4 regions of the Cupriavidus sp. P-10 genome follow, and region 2 is predicted to be linked to each of the others. Evidence: predicted binding sites of a transcription regulator. Region 2 holds the regulator's gene; each other region holds the start of a gene.
What was found. The regulator FNR, encoded in region 2, switches genes on or off when oxygen is low (the NO sensors DNR and NnrR bind a similar motif). The targets are predictions, from matches to a motif close to TTGATNNNNATCAA.
Positions count from the first base shown of each region.

Region 1: CTP10_RS33860 (universal stress protein) is a predicted target of FNR. The motif match lies at 1,385-1,398, and genes of this name have one in related genera.
Region 3: CTP10_RS02945 (DASS family sodium-coupled anion symporter) is a predicted target of FNR. The motif match lies at 2,535-2,548, and genes of this name have one in related genera.
Region 4: paaA (1,2-phenylacetyl-CoA epoxidase subunit PaaA) is a predicted target of FNR. The motif match lies at 1,924-1,937, and genes of this name have one in related genera.

Region 1 is NZ_AP025172.1:840,836-845,010, reverse strand. It holds gene CTP10_RS33875 (universal stress protein) at 1-139, shown strand, start outside; gene CTP10_RS33870 (carboxypeptidase regulatory-like domain-containing protein) at 191-676, shown strand; gene CTP10_RS33865 (flavodoxin family protein) at 774-1,313, opposite strand; gene CTP10_RS33860 (universal stress protein) at 1,547-1,999, shown strand; gene CTP10_RS33855 (DUF1488 domain-containing protein) at 2,039-2,317, shown strand; gene CTP10_RS33850 (universal stress protein) at 2,789-3,628, shown strand.
Region 2 is NZ_AP025170.1:2,178,664-2,182,838, reverse strand. It holds gene ccoG (cytochrome c oxidase accessory protein CcoG) at 1-1,434, shown strand, start outside; gene CTP10_RS10055 (FixH family protein) at 1,470-1,679, shown strand; gene CTP10_RS10050 (hypothetical protein) at 1,676-1,921, shown strand; gene fnr (fumarate/nitrate reduction transcriptional regulator Fnr) at 1,988-2,713, opposite strand; gene CTP10_RS10040 (urease accessory protein UreH domain-containing protein) at 2,791-3,549, shown strand; gene scpB (SMC-Scp complex subunit ScpB) at 4,100-4,175, shown strand, end outside.
Region 3 is NZ_AP025170.1:632,746-636,920, forward strand. It holds gene CTP10_RS02940 (Ldh family oxidoreductase) at 1-719, opposite strand, end outside; gene CTP10_RS02945 (DASS family sodium-coupled anion symporter) at 742-2,298, opposite strand; gene CTP10_RS02950 (RNA-binding protein) at 2,718-2,963, shown strand; gene CTP10_RS02955 (tyrosine-protein phosphatase) at 3,013-3,834, shown strand; gene CTP10_RS02960 (DUF3141 domain-containing protein) at 4,169-4,175, shown strand, end outside.
Region 4 is NZ_AP025171.1:2,280,584-2,284,758, forward strand. It holds gene paaC (1,2-phenylacetyl-CoA epoxidase subunit PaaC) at 1-540, opposite strand, end outside; gene paaB (1,2-phenylacetyl-CoA epoxidase subunit PaaB) at 554-835, opposite strand; gene paaA (1,2-phenylacetyl-CoA epoxidase subunit PaaA) at 892-1,887, opposite strand; gene paaX (phenylacetic acid degradation operon negative regulatory protein PaaX) at 2,017-2,940, shown strand; gene boxA (benzoyl-CoA 2,3-epoxidase subunit BoxA) at 3,035-4,175, opposite strand, start outside.

The DNA of each region.
Region 1 (4,175 bases), on a different replicon from region 2:
AGACCTGATCGTCATGGGCACACATGGCCATCGCGGCTTGCGGCGCATGGTGCTGGGCTCGGTCTCGGAGCACGTCGTCAGCAAGACGGTTCGCCCCGTACTGCTCGTTAGGCAGCAGTCGGGCAACGATACGCCCTGACCGTTCGGTTCCAGTCCGCGGACACCCAACAATTCGTTCGGAGTAACGCAAATGCAGGTTTCAAGAAGCCTTGGCGTCGGCCTGTCGTCGCTGGCGATTGCCGTTGCGGCGGTCGGTTGCGCCGCTCGCGCTACGCCCGCTGGCGCTGACGTGCAGATCATGGAGCAGCACGGCGTCTCCTACGTTTCGGGTGGAGACGATGACGCTGGCTTTCAAAGCATGCTGGCCATCGCCGCGCGTTTCAATGTACGGCTGACGATGGTGGATGCCGGGCGCGGCAACCCGCTGGACGGTGCCACGGTGGTCGTGGCCAGCCAGGAGGGTCGCGCCGTGCTGCAAACTACCGCCAGCGGGCCGCTGTTCTACATGCGACTCAAGCCAGGTACCTATCGGGTCGCGGTGAGCTACCAAGGGCGGAACCAGATGCGCGACATCGTCGTCGCTGGCGAGCCGCTCGACATGACGTTCCGGCTGCAGGTCAATACGCTCGAGGACGACTGGCTGCTCTGCGGCACAACACCCTGTCCGCGTCGCTGAGCCCGCAGCCTGACAGTGTCGCCGCGGGCCGAAAACGCGCAAGTTCGCGGCGGTTCAGGACGCCTCGAAAGAGGAGCGACCGAGCCGCAAGAAGCGCTCACGTCTGGTTTGGGGACAACCAGGCGGGACGCTCGGCGTGGGCAGGCCTGGAGTCCGCGAACCGCAACGCCTGCACGAAGTCATCGATCTCGGCGGCGGTATCGCCGCTCAGCACGTCTCGTTCGAGCAGCACGAGTGCCGGCGCGGGTGTCTTTCCCGTGAGTTTGCCTATCTCCGCCTCTGCCTGGAAGCCCCCGAGCGATGCCATGACACAGATTGCCGACACGCGCGCGGCTAGCGGCGGCTTGGCGACGCTGGCGGCCAGAAAGCTGCGCATCGGGGCCGCCAGCCTGCCCATCCATACCGGTGCCAGGACCACGATATGCTCGCAGCGATCGAGGGTCGGGCCGTCGTAGCGGTACTCGACCTGGCGGTGAAAGAGGTTATCGATAACGGACCGGATGTCGCCAAGGATCCCGGCGCGGCTTTTCACGTCGGCGACCTCGGCCAGTGGCCATCCGGTCCGCGCGGCAACGGCCTCTGCCACCTGGCGTACGGTGCCGGTGCGGGAGTAATAAACAATCGCGGTTTGGGTCATCACGGGGCTCCGGTCAAGTTGGCAGCGGACGTCGCTGCTTCTGCAGCGTAGGTCTTGCGTGGCGGCCGCCATTGATGCGCATCAACTGGGACATATGCCCGCCCGCCGCGGCGGTTGGAGCATCGTGCAGCGGCTTTGACACGTATCAACAGCAGTTGCGCCGGTTGCTCTACGCTGCATTAGACAAGTCCAGACCCGAGCCACCACAGACTCCTATCACCGGAGAAGCCGCTATGTACCAGCGCATCCTTGTCGCCATGGACGGCGGCGCCGCATCGGAGCTTGCCCTGGAACAGGCCATGATCATCGCGCTCGCCGCCAACGCGGAAGTGGAGGTGGTCCATGTGGTCGATGACCGCAGCCCGTTCCTGGATGTCAGCAACCTGGATCCGGTGAGATTGATAGAGGACCTCACGACGGCGGGCGAAAGCGTCCTCGCGGCTGCCGCCAGCAGGCTTGCCGCGGCGGGCATTCGCCACGTAACGCGGCTGCTGGGCAAGCCGATGGCCGAGGGCGACGTTGCTACCACGATCGCGGCCGAAGCCAATGGCTGGGACGCCGATCTCGTTGTGATGGGTACGCACGGCCGCCGGGGAGTGCGGCGACTCGTCATGGGCAGCGTCGCGCGAAGCGTGATCACCCTCGCCGTCGCGCCCGTCCTGCTTGTTCGCGCCGAGGAGGCGTAGCAGGCGAACAGACTTTGGAGGGCATTACCCCAGAGAGCTATGCATAAAATCGACTTTGCCGGCGAGATGCCGGATTATTGCCCGACCGGACCAAGCCTGCAGTGTGCCGCGAAGGTGGACGGCTTGCCGGCAACCTATAAGATCACTGCCGAGGCGCTTGAGGATCATTTCGGCGCGCGCTCGTACCGCAGTGAAGATTTGCTGCCGGCATTCATGAGCAACCGCAACGACATTGAACGCGTTGCGGGAGCGCTGTTCGAGATGACAGGTGAGCAGCACATCGTGCTGCACAGCGGTCATGTCCGCTTCGCGGTGTGAAGCGCACGTGGTGGCCGGCGGCGGCCGGTGCGCGCCCCACAGGAGGTCACCCATGAAAAATCGCTTGCAGTCATGCACCCCGGCAAGACAGCCAGGATGGCGCAGGCTTGCCGCCTGCGCGTTGGTGCCGTTATGCGCAGCGTGTAGCGCCGTACCGGACCCGTTGCGGCCACCGAAGCCGCGCACGCTCGCGTTGGCGTCAGGCGGCCCGGTGCAACCCGTACCTGATGTGCCCGCCAATGGCCTCTCATGCTCGCCTGGCCGCCCCGCTCAGTCGTAGCGCAGGTCAATGCCAACCGGCGCTCGCTCTATGGGAATCATAGTGGCGCGCACCAGAGCGGTAGTGGTGGTGCCAGCGGTATCGCCTATGGCGCGGACAGGAAGGTGGCTTGATGCACGACAAATCCGGGGCGGGGTGGCGATATAGATTTAAGCAAAGCCCCGTTCGGGGCTGCCTGATGGAGACAATCCATGGACTACGCAACGATCCTGGTTCATCTCGACGCCAGCCGCCGTGTGTACGACCGGCTGAACCTCGCCACCCAGCTGGCGCTGGAGTTCCAATCCACGCTGGTCGGCCTGCTTGCCGTCGGCAAGCCGGATCCCACCGCCGTGCGCTACCTAGTGGACGGCGACCGCTATCTCGCCTCCTACAACGAATGGCAGCATCAGGTCGGCGAGGGGGCCCGCCATGCCCTGATGGGCGCGACGGACGAGATAGCCGTCAATACGGAATGGCGGGCGCCGGACTGGGCCACGGCGGCGACGGTCCAGGCAGAGGCACATCGGGCGGATCTTGTCATCCTCGGACAGCACGATCCCACTGATGATGCCGCCTACGCTGAGCCCGGCTTTGTTGAATCCATCGTGCTGCAATGTGGGCGGCCGGTGCTGGTGGTCCCGTATGCGGGCCGGTTCCCGAGCGTTGGCAAGAACGTCATGGTGGCGTGGAACGGCAGCCGCGAGTCGGCGCGCGCCATCTGCGATGCGCTCCCGCTTCTGCAGCGCGCAGGCACCGTGGAAGTGGTTTCGTGGACACCATCGAGCGTTCTGAAGGGGCCTTGGGTGTCGCCGCCTCAGTATGCCGTGGACTGGCTGGCTCGGTATGGCGTGGAAGCGCAGCTGTGCACGCTTTCGGCGGGAGACGGCGATGACGTGGGCCAGATGTTGCTCTCACACGCCGCAGACCGAAATGCTGACCTGATCGTCATGGGCGCCTACGGGCACAGCCGGGTGCATGAGCTGGTCCTTGGCGGTGTCACCCGCACGCTGCTCGAGTCGATGACAGTGCCGGTACTGATGTCGCACTGATTTTGCCGCAGCGCCTCGGCGATGCGATGAAGGGAAGTGCGGTGCGGCGGCTGCTACGGAGCGGGATGGTAGGGCAAGTGCGGGAACGGAATCGGAGTAGCCTCAGGCCTACTAGCGGGACAGAGAGCCAGACAGGGCAGCAAGGTACCGGCCGTTCGCTGTCAATACTGAGGAGCGTGTCGCTCAATGGAATCCGATGAACGATGACAACGGAACACTCCGCCAGCTTGCGCAGGGTTTCTGGAGTGAGTTTCTTAGGCGTCGGCCGGCATTTCCCGTGTCCGACGGCATGTTTCCATTCGAGCCGGCTACCCGTGACCGGTACATCGAAGTTCACGCCAGGACTTATTCTGTCTGGCGAGCTCGGGCGATAAAGGCCAGCTTTTCTACCGAGGATTTCTTCCGCGCGTGCATTCGCGTACGCGCGGCGATGTACTGATCGCTCCCCAATGGTACGGTGTGCCGGTCCGTGCCCCCCAGGTTCTGTCTTCCGGAGACACACTTCAACGCAATTGGCAGTGGTCGACCAGAAACTGTCCGCCGCCAC
Region 2 (4,175 bases):
GACCCCCAGCGGTCGGCCGCTGCGCCTGCCGAGACCTCGGATGAAACACTGTACGAGGTCCGCCGCAAGATCTATCCGCGCTCGGTCACGGGCGCATTCTCCAGTTGGCGTGTCTGGCTGGTCCTCTTCACCCAGCTGATTTACTACGGCACGCCCTGGCTCCAGTGGAACGGACGCCAGGCCGTGCTGTTCGACCTTGGCGAACGCAAGTTCTATATCTTCGGGCTGGTGCTGTGGCCGCAGGATGTCATCTACCTCGCCGTGCTGCTGGTCATTTCGGCGCTGGCGCTGTTCTTGTTCACGGCAATTGCCGGGCGGCTGTTTTGCGGCTATGCCTGTCCACAGACGGTCTATACCGAGATATTCATGTGGATCGAGCGGCGGATCGAGGGCGACCGGATCGCGCGCATCCGCCTGGATGGCGATCCCTGGAGCCTGCGCAAGCTGCGCCTCAAGGCCACCAAGCACTTCCTGTGGGTACTGATCGCCCTGTGGACTGGGTTCACCTTCATCGGCTACTTCGCGCCGATTCGTGAACTTGGCGGCGAGCTGGCGAGTTTGTCGCTGGGCCCGTGGCAGACGTTCTGGATGCTGTTCTACGCGTTTGCCACCTGGGGCAACGCGGGCTTCATGCGCGAGCAGGTATGCAAGTACATGTGCCCGTACGCGCGTTTCCAGAGCGTGATGGTCGACCGCGACACCTATGTCGTTACCTACGACATCGGCCGGGGCGAGCCGCGTGGCAGCCGTTCGCGCAAGACCGATCATCGCCAGGCGGGCCTGGGCGATTGCGTCAACTGCAGCATTTGCGTCCAGGTGTGCCCGACCGGCATCGACATCCGCGACGGCCTGCAGTATGAATGCATCGGCTGCGGTGCCTGCATCGACGCCTGCGACCAGGTCATGGACAAGATGTCCTATCCGCGCGGCCTGATCCGGTACACGTCGGAAAATGCCATGCGCAAGGCGCTGTCGGCGGCAGCGTCGCGCAAGCGCTTGATGCGCCCGCGTGTCATCATCTATTCGGTGGTGTGGGTTGCGCTGCTTGCGGGCTTCGTCGCTTCGATCGCGCTGCGCACGCCGCTGAAGGTGGACATCATCCGCGACCGCGGCGCGTTGGGCCGGGAAGTCGAGGGCCGCTGGATCGAGAACGTCTATCGCCTGCAGCTGATCAACACGACTGAAGGGCCGATGCACATCAGCGTGCGAGCCGACAGCGACGAGTTGAAAAACCTGACGGTCGAATACGACAAGCAGGCCGAGTCGCTGGCGCCGACGTCGAACCGGCTGTTGCCGATCCGCATACGCGTGCCGATCGAATACGCCGCGCAAGGCACGCACAAGATCCGCGTGACGGTGACCAGCGAAGCAACTGAGCGGGGCAGCGCCGAGATCCGGCAAACCACCAGCTTTATCGTGCCGCGCGACCTGTGACGCCAGGCGCTCGGTGCAGAACTTAAGGGGGCATGATGAATCAGCAAGGCAATCCGTGGTGGAAGGAGCCGTGGCCGTGGCTGTTGATGAGCGGCCCGCTGGTCGCGATGGTGGCGTGCGGCGTCACCATCTGGCTTGCGTCGTCGCATCCTGACATGCCGGTGCAGGGCGCGGCGCGTCATGGACTGGTGGTCGAGAAGGCGGAGGCAGTGCGGCCTCAGCCGAGCGCAGCGAGGCAGCCATGAGGTTGCGCTGGCTGATGTGGGTCTTGTGGCCGGGGTTCCTGATGGCGGGCTTCGCCACCGCGACGGTGTTCTCGGTCGTGGATCCCGGTGACCTGAAGTTCTTCGGGCATCCGATCGAGGCGTCGCGCGAATCGATCTATACGATGAGCTTCCTGCTGGCGTGGATATTCTGCGCGCTGTCCAGCGGCCTGACGCTGTACACGATGCCGACGCGGCTTAGCGATACCGACGAGCTGGAGTGAAGGGCGATGCTTGCGCCGCCCTGTGCGGCGCAAGCGCAATGCGGTGTGGTGTGGCGTGGGGAAGGGTCAGCAGCTACGGCTGTAGAGCTGCTTGATGCCGGCGAGATCCACCAGCTTCACGTGGCGCTGGCGAATCTGGATCAGGCCGGCTTCAGCGAAGCGCGAGAACAGGCGGCTGACGGTTTCCAGTTTCAGGCCCAGGTAGCTGCCGATTTCCTCGCGGCTCATGCGCATCACGAATTCGGTCGACGAGTACCCGCGTGCCGAAAGGCGCTCCGACAGGTTGATCAGGAACGCGGCCAGGCGCTCTTCGGCGCGCATCGAGCCGAGTGTCACCAGCATCAGCTGGTCGTGCGTGATTTCCTTGCCCATCAGCCGCAGGAACTGGTGCTGCAGCGAAGGCAGGTCTGCGGACAGGGTCTGGAGGTCACCAAGGCGGACTACGCAGACTTCGGTATCTTCCAGCGCGGTCGCGTCAGAGGCATGCTGCATTTCCCCCAGGCCGTCGAGTCCGACGATCTCGCCTGGCAGATGGAAACCGGTAATCTGTGAACGGCCGTCTTCGGTCGTGACGTGCGTCTTGAGCGTGCCGAAGCGAACGGCATAAACCGCGGTGAGGGGATCGCCCATGCGATACAAGGTCTCACCCTTATGGACCCGGATGCGTTCCTGCACCAGCGTGTCCATCTTGGTAAGGTCTTGCTGGGACATGCCAACCGGAAGGCACAGTTGCCCCATCGCGCATGTGGAGCAACGGGGCGACATTTCGGTGATTGGAATGGAGGTAAGCAATTGGAACCTGCAAGATTGGATGCGAGGGCGCGATCAGGACATTTTACCGTGCGATGTGATGCGGCAGGGAGCCAGATTTGACATTTGGTGTGCTAATTAGCGTTTTTATGCTGGCATTGCTGGGCGGCGTGCACTGTGCAGCAATGTGTGGCGGCATCGCGCTGGCAGTCGAACAACCACGTGGCAGCGTTGCGGCCATGACCTTCGTGCGCAGCCGTGCTGCCTGGGTCGGCGAGTTGCTGGCAATGCACCTGGGCAGGATTTCGACCTACATGATGCTAGGCGCGCTGCTGGGCGCGATCGGCGCCGGCGCGTGGAAGCAGGATTACCTGCCGTTGCAGCGCTGGCTGTTCGGTGCCGGCAGCGCCATGCTGCTGTGGTCGGGCTGGCGCCTGCTGCGCGGCAATGCCTTTACCGTGGCATGGCTGGAGCGGCTGGCGGCGCGGGCTGGCAGTGGCGTGGCGCGGCAGTTGGGCCGGCTAGGCGGCAACATGCCCGCGTTCGTGCGTGCGCATGGGGGCCTTGCCAGGCGCTACGGGGTTGGACTGGCCTGGGGGCTGGTGCCGTGCGGCATGGTCTATGGTGCGCTGACGCTTGCGCTGCTCGCCGGCAATGCCGGTTCCGGCGCACTGGTGATGGGCGTGTTCGGCGTCGGCACGCTGCCCAACCTGCTGGTGCTGTCGGGGCTGTCCGGCTACCTGCGCAGCCTGTCGCGGCGGCGCGCGGTGCGGGTGGGCGCGGGCGTGGCGGTCATGGCGTTCGGGGCCCTTGGCCTGGCGCGCGCGGTGTTGCTGCCACATTCGCTGGCAGAGCAGGGTTTCTGCCTGGTCTTTTGAGGCGCATGGGGCGCGCGGCGCAGCGAATGATGGTTGCGGGCAAGGGCGGGAATGCCATACAATCGCCAACATTGCGGTATCGCGCGGTGTTTTGTAAGCAACGGCGAGCAGCGCCAAGCGGCCTTCCTACCAGAAGGCACGCCCACGGCGGCGGGAAGCGTTGGTGGTTCGATGCCCGGCCCGGCCCGCGGTCCATCCGGTTCAAAAGATCAAAGCCCGGCTGGCACTGCGGTGTTGGAGATGCCGGCCTTGCTCCCGATACCCGTTTTTCTTGCGTCCGAGGCGTTCAGTTCGCCGACAGCAGCGTCCGGTTTTCGGATGTGCCACGCAAGAGGTTCGCTGACCGGCCCATGGCGGCATGCGAACGATCTCCTGCCGGAGTGACCCGGCAACTCGATGCAAAGAATGGAAGTGCACGGCTTGGATGCAGCAGGTATCCGGGTGAGCTGCGCAATGAGATGGCGATGGCATTGGCGTCGCTGTATCCAAAATCTCCGGTGCCCCGGATCCGTCCGGGAGCAGGTGCAAAGACAGGCTGCACACCATCAACATGAATACCCAAGAGGCGAAGATCGTCCTCGAGACGGCGCTGATCTGCGCGCAGGAACCTTTGCGCGTCAATGATC
Region 3 (4,175 bases), 1.5 Mb from region 2:
ACCACGCCGAGCGCATAGCCCTTGTGCAGGCCGAACGGCAGCAGCGCGCCGGGTTCTTCGCCGAACATGGTCGAGGCGTCGGTGGTGGGGTTGCCTTCGGCGTCGATGATGCTGTTCTCGGGCGCGGCCTCGCCTTTCTCGGCCAGCACGCGCGCCTTGTTGATGGCGATCGCGCTGGTGGCCATGTCGACCACGATGGGCGGGCGGCCGTTCGGCATGGGGCCGGCGAAACACAGCGGGTTGGTGGTCAGGCGCGCGACGCGGCCGCCATACGGTGCCACTACCGGCGGCCGGTTGGTCACGTTGGTGAAGCTCAGCAGCACGAAACCCGCCGCCGCCACCAGCTCGCCGTAGTGCCCCATGCGGCCCAGGTGGTGCGAATGGCGCAGCGTGACGATGCAATGGCCGTGCTCGCGCACGCGCTCGATGGCGGCCTGCATCACGGTCTTGCCCACGTGCTGGCCGAAGCCGCGGTGGCCGTCGAACACCATCAGCGAGCCCCGGTCCAGCGCGCAGGTGGCGCGGCCTTCGCGGTTGACGTTGTTGGTCTCGATCGCCTTGCGGTAGTTGGGCAGGATCGAGATGCCGTGGCTGGCGTAGCCGCAGCGGTCGGCTTCGACCAGGTGCTCGGCGACGTCGTCGGCGATGTCCTCGGGTACCGACTGTGCCACCAGCAGGTCGCGGGCAAAACGGCGGGCGGAATCCAGGGAGATTTTCATCATGGCCTCCTTAACGGCTGTCTTATACCCAGCCCAGCCAGCGCCAGTAAGTCGCCGCGAACAGCAGCATCAGGCCGTAGCCGATGATGGTGACCGGGATGCCGATGCGCGCGAACTGGCGGCCGTTGAAGGTATCGGTGCCCAGGCACACCATGTTCTGCGGCGCGTTGATCGGCAGGATAAAGCCGAAGCTGACGGTAAAGCCCAGCAGCATGGTGATGCCGACGCGGTTGATGTCGCCGGGCAGGGTCTGCAGTACCGAGATCAGGATCGGCAGCAGCGCCGCGGTGAGCGCGGTGGCGCTGGCAAAGCCCAGGTGGATCAGGATCAGGAACGCCGCCAGGATGGCGAACACCATCACCGCACCCTGCGTGGCCAGGCCCGAGTGCGTGACCACGAATTCGCCCAGCCACTGGCCGGCCTTGGTCGACAACAACGCGGTGCCCAAGCTGATGCCGACGCCGAACACGATCAGCGTGCCCCACGGCGTGCGCTGCTGCATGGTCTTCCAGTCCATCACGCCGATGCGCGGCAGCATCAGGATCACCAGGCCGACAAAGGTCACCGTGGCGGTATCGAAGCTGTGCAGCTTGCCCTCGGTGGCCCAGAACAGCAGCAGGCCGATCGACACCGCGGCCAGGCGCTTCTGCGGGCCGGTCATCGGGCCCAGTTCGGACAGCTCGCGCTGCACCGCTTCCTTGCCGCCGGGGATGGCTTCGGTCTCGGGCGGCAGCAGCCAGCGCACCAGGAAGTACAGCACCACCGACATGACGATGGCCCACGGCGCGCCGGCGATCAGCCACTGCAGCCAGGTGATCCGCTCACCGAGCAGCTTGTCCATGAAGCCCACGGTCAGCAGGTTCTGCGCGGCGGCGGTCTGGATGCCGACGTTCCAGATGCTGGTGGCCTGCGCCACCGTGATCATGATGCCGGCGGCGATATTCGACTTCTTGTCGACACCGAACGCGGCGATCACGCCCATCATGATCGGCACCACGCACGCGCTGCGCGCGGTGGCGCTCGGCACCACCAGGCTCAGCGCGATGGTGACGGCGACCGTGCCGATCAGGATGCGGCGCGTGCTGGTGCCGATGGCCGACAGCGTCACCAGCGCGATGCGCCGGTCCAGCCCGGTCACGGTCATCGCCGCGGAGATGAACAGCGCGGCGGCCACCAGCGCGAGCGCCGTGTTGGAGAAGCCGGCCAGCGCCATGCCCAGCGCCCGGGAGGTGCCGTACTGCACGCTGGGGTCGCTGACCGTCGGCGCAAAGCCGATCAGCCCGGCCATCAGCGAGGTGATCATGATCGCGCTGGCCTCGTACGAGACCGCCTCGGTGATCCACACCACGATGGCGAAGGCGAGGATGGCCAGCATGCGCTGGCCGGCTATGGTCAGTCCTTCCGGCTGCGGGATCGCGAGTACGCCAAGCAGCACGGCGACGGCGAGGAACAGGCCCCAGTGCAGCGCCATCCTGGGCGCGGCGGCGCTGGCGGTTGCCGCGGTCGCGGGCGCCGTGGGGGGAGCCGGGGAGGCAGGTGAAGCCGGGGAGGCAGGTGAAGCGTGAGAGGTATCGGGCATCGCCGTCATCCTTGTGTTGATGATCCTCGTCGGATACCTCGACGCGGCGTGCTGGCGATCGGTGCGGCAGGCCGGCAACTTTGCCGGCGGGGCATTGTCGGTCGCGAGGCTGCATCCGCGTCGGGCTTGCTCTAGCGGCCCGGCTTCTGGCCTGGCCGCCGCGTTCGACATGATAGGAATTGTCCGGGCCGGCGGTGGGCGATGTCGAGGCTCCGACTCGCTTCATTGCGCCGACAATGATTCAGATCAAGTTTAGTTTCGAGCGACGGATTTTTGCGGCGGCTTCGCTATCCCATCTATAAAGGCCGGCGCTACAAGGCGTGGCGGGCGTGGCGTGGCGATGAGGGCGCACGCGCCACCGCGCCCGGCCAGCCGGGTGATGCATGCGCCGGTGTGATCTGAAATAATTGGAGCCGATGATGAAGGTTTTAGTACGCGGGCTGAAGGCAGGACTCAGCGCAGCGGCGCTGCGCAAGGCATTGGCACAATACGCCAGCATCCGCTCGGTCGAGCTGGTCGAGGCCGGCGACCCGAAGCGCCCGTGGGCCTGGGTCGATATCGACGCCGGCGCACTGGCGGTGTGGAAGCTGGTGGCGCGGCTGGACCGGCGCTATATCGCCGGCAGCCACCTGCGCTGGTATGTGCCGGCCTATCGCGGCCGCTGACGCTGCCAGGTGCGACGCCCGCATCGACAAGAACATTCAGGGAGCAACAATGAACAAGTGGTTCCGATGGGCGTTTCCGCAGGCCCAGGCAATCGTGTCGCCAGGACCGGCGGCAGTGGAGAGCATGAACGGCAACGCCGCACTGGCATTCGACACCATCAGCAATGCGCGCGACCTTGGCGGGCTGCGCGGCGCCGCCGGACGGCGCGTGCGCAACGGCCGGCTGTACCGCAGCGGCAACCCGGCGCTGGCCAGCACGGCCGACCTGGACCGGCTGCATGCGCTCGATCTCGACACGGTGGTCGACTTCCGTTCGTCCGGCGAGAAGTCGCCGGACGAAGCCGCCTTCGGCGCGCGCTTCAACTGGGTGGCGGTGCCGGTGCTCGATGGCAGCATGGCGATGGACGTGCTGATGCCGCGCCTGCGCACCAGCACGCCGGCGCAGATCGACGGCTTCATGCTTGACGTCTACCGCGATTTCCCGGTGCGCTACCGCGACGCCTTCGCCGGCTTCATGCAGACCGCGCAGCAGGGCAAGACGCTGCTGTTCCACTGCACCGCGGGCAAGGACCGCACCGGTTTTGCCTCGCTGTTGCTGCTGTCGGCGCTGGGCGTGGCGCAGGACGATATCCTCGCCAACTACCTGGAATCGAACCAGCGCAATGCCCGCTTCAACGAGACCGCGCTGGCGCGCATGGCGCAGCTGGGCGTGAGCGCCGAGGCCATGATGCCGCTGCTCGAAGTCCGCGCCAGCTATCTGGATGCCTCGCTGCAGGCGATCGAGCAGGGTTGGGGCAGCGTCGACAACTACCTGGGCGACGCGCTTGCCGTCGACGTCGCGCAGCTGCGCGCGCACTACCTGGAAGACTGACGCGCCGCCTCGCTCAAAGTCCGAATGCCCTGAAGCCCTGAAGCATTAAAGCCGCCCGCATTCGCGCAGGATGCGGGCGGTACTCAGCGCGATCATCCCTTCTTCATCGGTCGGCAGCACCAGCACCGGCACGCGGCTTCAGCCCGGATTCGCCATAGAGCATCGACTGGATCTCGGCCGGCTTATACCGAGACCTCACCGCCGGTGCCTTGCACCGCGCCACGTCGGCTGCTAGGCTTTATTTTAGTTGCAGTGCAACATGCGCCACTCCGGCCTGCGCCACCAGCGTGCACACCCGCAACAGGCGCGAACAGGCGCCAACAGGGGAAGTGGAATGACCG
Region 4 (4,175 bases), on a different replicon from region 2:
CAGTGCGGCCTCGGCCGCATCGGCCTCGAACAATTCGCCGGTGAACATCCACAGGTCGTCGAAGGCATCCTGCATGCGGCGATGGCTTTCCTCGGTGCCATCGCCCAGGCGCACCACCAGGTCGGCGCTGCGGCGCACGTGGTAGGTGACTTCCTTGAGCGACTTGGCGGCGATCTCTGCGATGCGCGCATCGGTCGAACGCTGCAGCGCTTCGAGCTGGAAGTAGTGCCACGTATCGAACAGGAACTGGCGCGCCAGCGTATCGGCATAGCTGCCGTTGGGCTGCTCCACCAGCAGCAGGTTGCGGAACTGGTGCGCGTCGCGCAGGTAGGCGAGCTGGTCGGCGGTGCGGCCGGCGCCCTCCACTTCGGCGGCATAGCCCAGCCACAGGCGGGTCTGGCCGACCAGGTCGAGCGCGACGTTGGTCAGCGCGATGTCCTCTTCCAGCGCGGGGCCATGGCCGCACCATTCCGACAGGCGCTGGCCAAGCACCAGCGTGGAATCGCCAAGGCGCAGCAAAAATTCGAGCTTGTTGTCCATGGTCCGGGCCGTATCAGATGTGCTTGACCGCTTCCGGCATCGGGAAGAACGTCGGGTGGCGGTAGACCTTGCTGTTGGCGGGTTCGAACAGCGGGCCCTTGTCGCCGGGGCTGCTGGCCATCACGTCGCCGGCCTTCACCACCCAGACGCTGACGCCTTCATTGCGGCGCGTGTAGACGTCGCGGGCGTTGTTGATCGCCATTTCGCCGTCCGGCGCGTGCAGGCTGCCCACGTGCTTGTGGGCCAGGCCGTGCTGGCTGCGGATAAAGATCTCCCAAAGCGGCCACTCTTTCATGGCAACCTCCTGTGTAAAGCGAATCGATGTAGGGGCGGCGCGCTGCGCCGCGGGGATCAGGCTGCGGCTTGCTGCGCCTGCGGGGCCTGCTTTTGGGCGTGGGCCACCAGCGCGTCGCGGAACCATGCGCCGTCGTCCCAGGCCTTGACGCGGGTGCGCAGGCGGTCGCGGTTGCACGGGCCGTTGCCCTGGATCACGTTGTAGAACTCGGACCAGTCGATCTCGCCGAAGTCATGGTGGCCGCGTTCCGCGTTCCACTTCAATTCGGGATCGGGAATGGTCAGGCCGAGGTATTCGGCCTGCGGCACGGTCTGGTCGACCATCTTCTGGCGCAGCTCGTCGTTGGAGAACAGCTTGATGCGCCATTGCATCGATTGCGCGCTGTTGGGCGAATCGCCGTCGGACGGGCCGAACATCATCAGCGCGGGCCACCACCAGCGATTGAGCGCGTCCTGCGCCATCTGCTTCTGCTCGGGCGTGCCGTTGCACAGCTTCAGCAGGATGTCGTAGCCCTGGCGCTGGTGGAACGACTCTTCCTTGCACACGCGCACCATGGCGCGCGCATACGGGCCGTACGAGCAGCGACACAGCGGCACCTGGTTGATGATGGCCGAGCCATCGACCAGCCAGCCGATCATGCCGATATCGGCCCAGGACAGCGTGGGGTAATTGAAGATGCTGGAATACTTGGCCTTGCCCGAATGCAGATCGCCCAGCATCTGGTCGCGCGACACGCCCAGCGTTTCCGCCGCGCTGTACAGATAGAGGCCGTGGCCGGCTTCGTCCTGGATCTTGGCCAGCAGCACGGCCTTGCGCTCCAGCGTGGGCGCACGGGTAACCCAGTTTCCTTCCGGCAGCTGGCCGACGATTTCAGAATGCGCGTGCTGCGAGATCTGGCGGACCAGGGTCTTGCGGTAAGCCTCGGGCATCCAGTCCTTGGCCTCGATCTTGATCCCTTCGTCCACACGTGCCTGGAACGCGCGTTCCTGCGGGTCCATCTCTTCCATCGCGCGGAGCCTTGTTGCTCCCGTCTCCACCAGCTGTGCGTACATGCCTGCTCCGCTTTTGTAGGGGTCCCGCTCGGGGTCTTGATTTGCGTCAATTGCGTCAGTTGCAATGCATGGTAGTGATACAATTTGATTCAAGCAATCGACGAATGTGTATCACTTTCAGGACCCGCGATGGCGACCTCCCCTGACGCAGAACAGCCCTCCCCGCGCATCGCCCGGCTGGCGCGCGGCCTCAAGCTGGGCGCCAACTCCCTGCTGGTGACGCTGTACGGCGACCTGGTGGCGCCGCGGCCGCAGGCGGTGTGGCTGGGGAGCCTGATCCGCCTCGCGGCGCCATTCGGCATCAATGACCGGCTGGTGCGCACGGCCACTTTCCGCCTGACTGCAGACGACTGGCTGGCCGCCACCAGGATCGGGCGGCGCAGCTACTACGGACTGTCGGAAGCCGGCCTGCAACGCGTGTTGCACGCCGGCAAGCGCATCTATGCGGGCGAAGCGCAGGAGTGGGATGGCCGCTGGACGCTGGTGATGGTGCGCGGTGACGTTCGCGCCACTGTGCGGCAGAAGCTGAAGCGGGAATTGCTGTGGGAGGGCTTTGGCGCGATCGCGCCGGGGGTGATGGCGCATCCCAATGCGGACCTTGGGTCGCTGCGCGAGATCATCCAGTCAGCGCGTGCGCAGGACTATGTGGCGGTGATGGAGGCGAGCAGCCTGGAGGCGTTCTCGCTGCGGCCGCTGCAGGCGCTGATGCACCAGACGTTCAAGCTGGGCGACGTGGCCGACGCGTGGCAGGCCTTGTTGAGACGCTTTTCACCGCTGGCCGATGAAGCGGCGGAGTTGGCGCCAGTGGATGCCTTCTTCGTGCGGACGCTGCTGGTGCATGAATACCGGCGCGTGCTGCTGCGCGATCCCAACCTGCCGGAGGCGCTGCTGCCGCAGGATTGGCCGGGGCGGACGGCGCGGGGGATGTGCAGTGGGATGTATGGGGCGTTATTGGAGGGAAGCGAGGAATACCTGCACGGGGTGGTGGAGGTGGCGGATGGAGGGCTGGCCGATGCGTCGAATAAATTGCGCAGGCGGTTCAAGCACGCCTGACACCCCCACGCAGCCCCGCGGTTTGCTCCCCTCTCCAGCGCGCGGGAGAGGGGCGCGTTTGCGAGGGGTGGTGGTACTAGCGCAGGCCTCCGCTTCAGTACGTCTCCAGATGCAGCCGCCCGTCCCGCCTCAGCCCTTCAGCGAGCGATTCCCAATGCAATCCCGCCTGCTGCGCCACGTCCCGCAGCGCCAGCACCACGCCCTCCTCCATGCTCTTCAGCCCGCAGACATAGAAGTACGTATCCGGTGAAGCCAGCAGCGCCGCGAGATCCGCCGCGCGCTCGCGCATCAGGTCCTGCACATAGCGCTTGGGGCTCCCCGGCGTGCGCGAGAACGCCAGGTTGATGTCGATGAAATCCTTGGGCAAGTTCTGCAGCGGCCCGAAGTACGGCAACTCTTCCTTGCTGCGCGCGCCAAAGAACAGCATCAGCTTGCCGCCATCGAACCTGCCGGCCTTGCGCAAGCGGCGACGCCATTCCGTCATCGCCCGCATCGGCGCGCTGCCGGTGCCCGTGCAGATCATCACGATATTCGAGCGCGGGTGGTTGGGCATCAGGAAGCTGGCGCCGAACGGTCCGATCACTTCCACCTTTTCGCCCACCTTCAGGTCGCACATGTAGTTCGATCCGACGCCGCGCACGGGATTGCCGTGGTGGTCCTGCAGCACGCGCTTGATGGTCAGCGACAGGTTGTTGTAGCCCGGCCGCTCGCCGTTGCGCGCGCTGGCGATGGAGTACTGGCGCGCGTGGTGCGGCCGGCCGCTGGCGTCGGTGCCCGGCGGCACGATGCCGATCGACTGGCCCTCAAGCACCGGGAACGGCGTCGCGCCGAAGTCCAGCACGATGTGGTGCGTGTCGTATTCACGGCCGACATCGGTCACGCGCACATTGCCGGTCACCGTGGCGGTAATGGTCTTGTTCGCGGACTTGGCGCCATAGACATTGGTGTAGGCATGGGCGGCGGACCACGGCGGTACGGTGGCGCCGTAGCGCGCGCTGTTAAAGGCATCTTCGCCGGTGCCGGCAAGCGGCGACGTGGCGGGAATCTCCGGCGCCGCGGTCTGCGTCCCGGCGCCGGGTGCCAGGTCGGCCAGCTGCTCGGGCGAGAGCTCTGCGGGCAGCGTGTCCCAGGTCAGCTGCTCTTCGATGCTGTAGACGCGCAGCTTCGGCATGTCGCGCCAGTTGTCGATCGAGCCGGTCGGACACGGGGAAATGCAGGCCATGCACAGGTTGCAC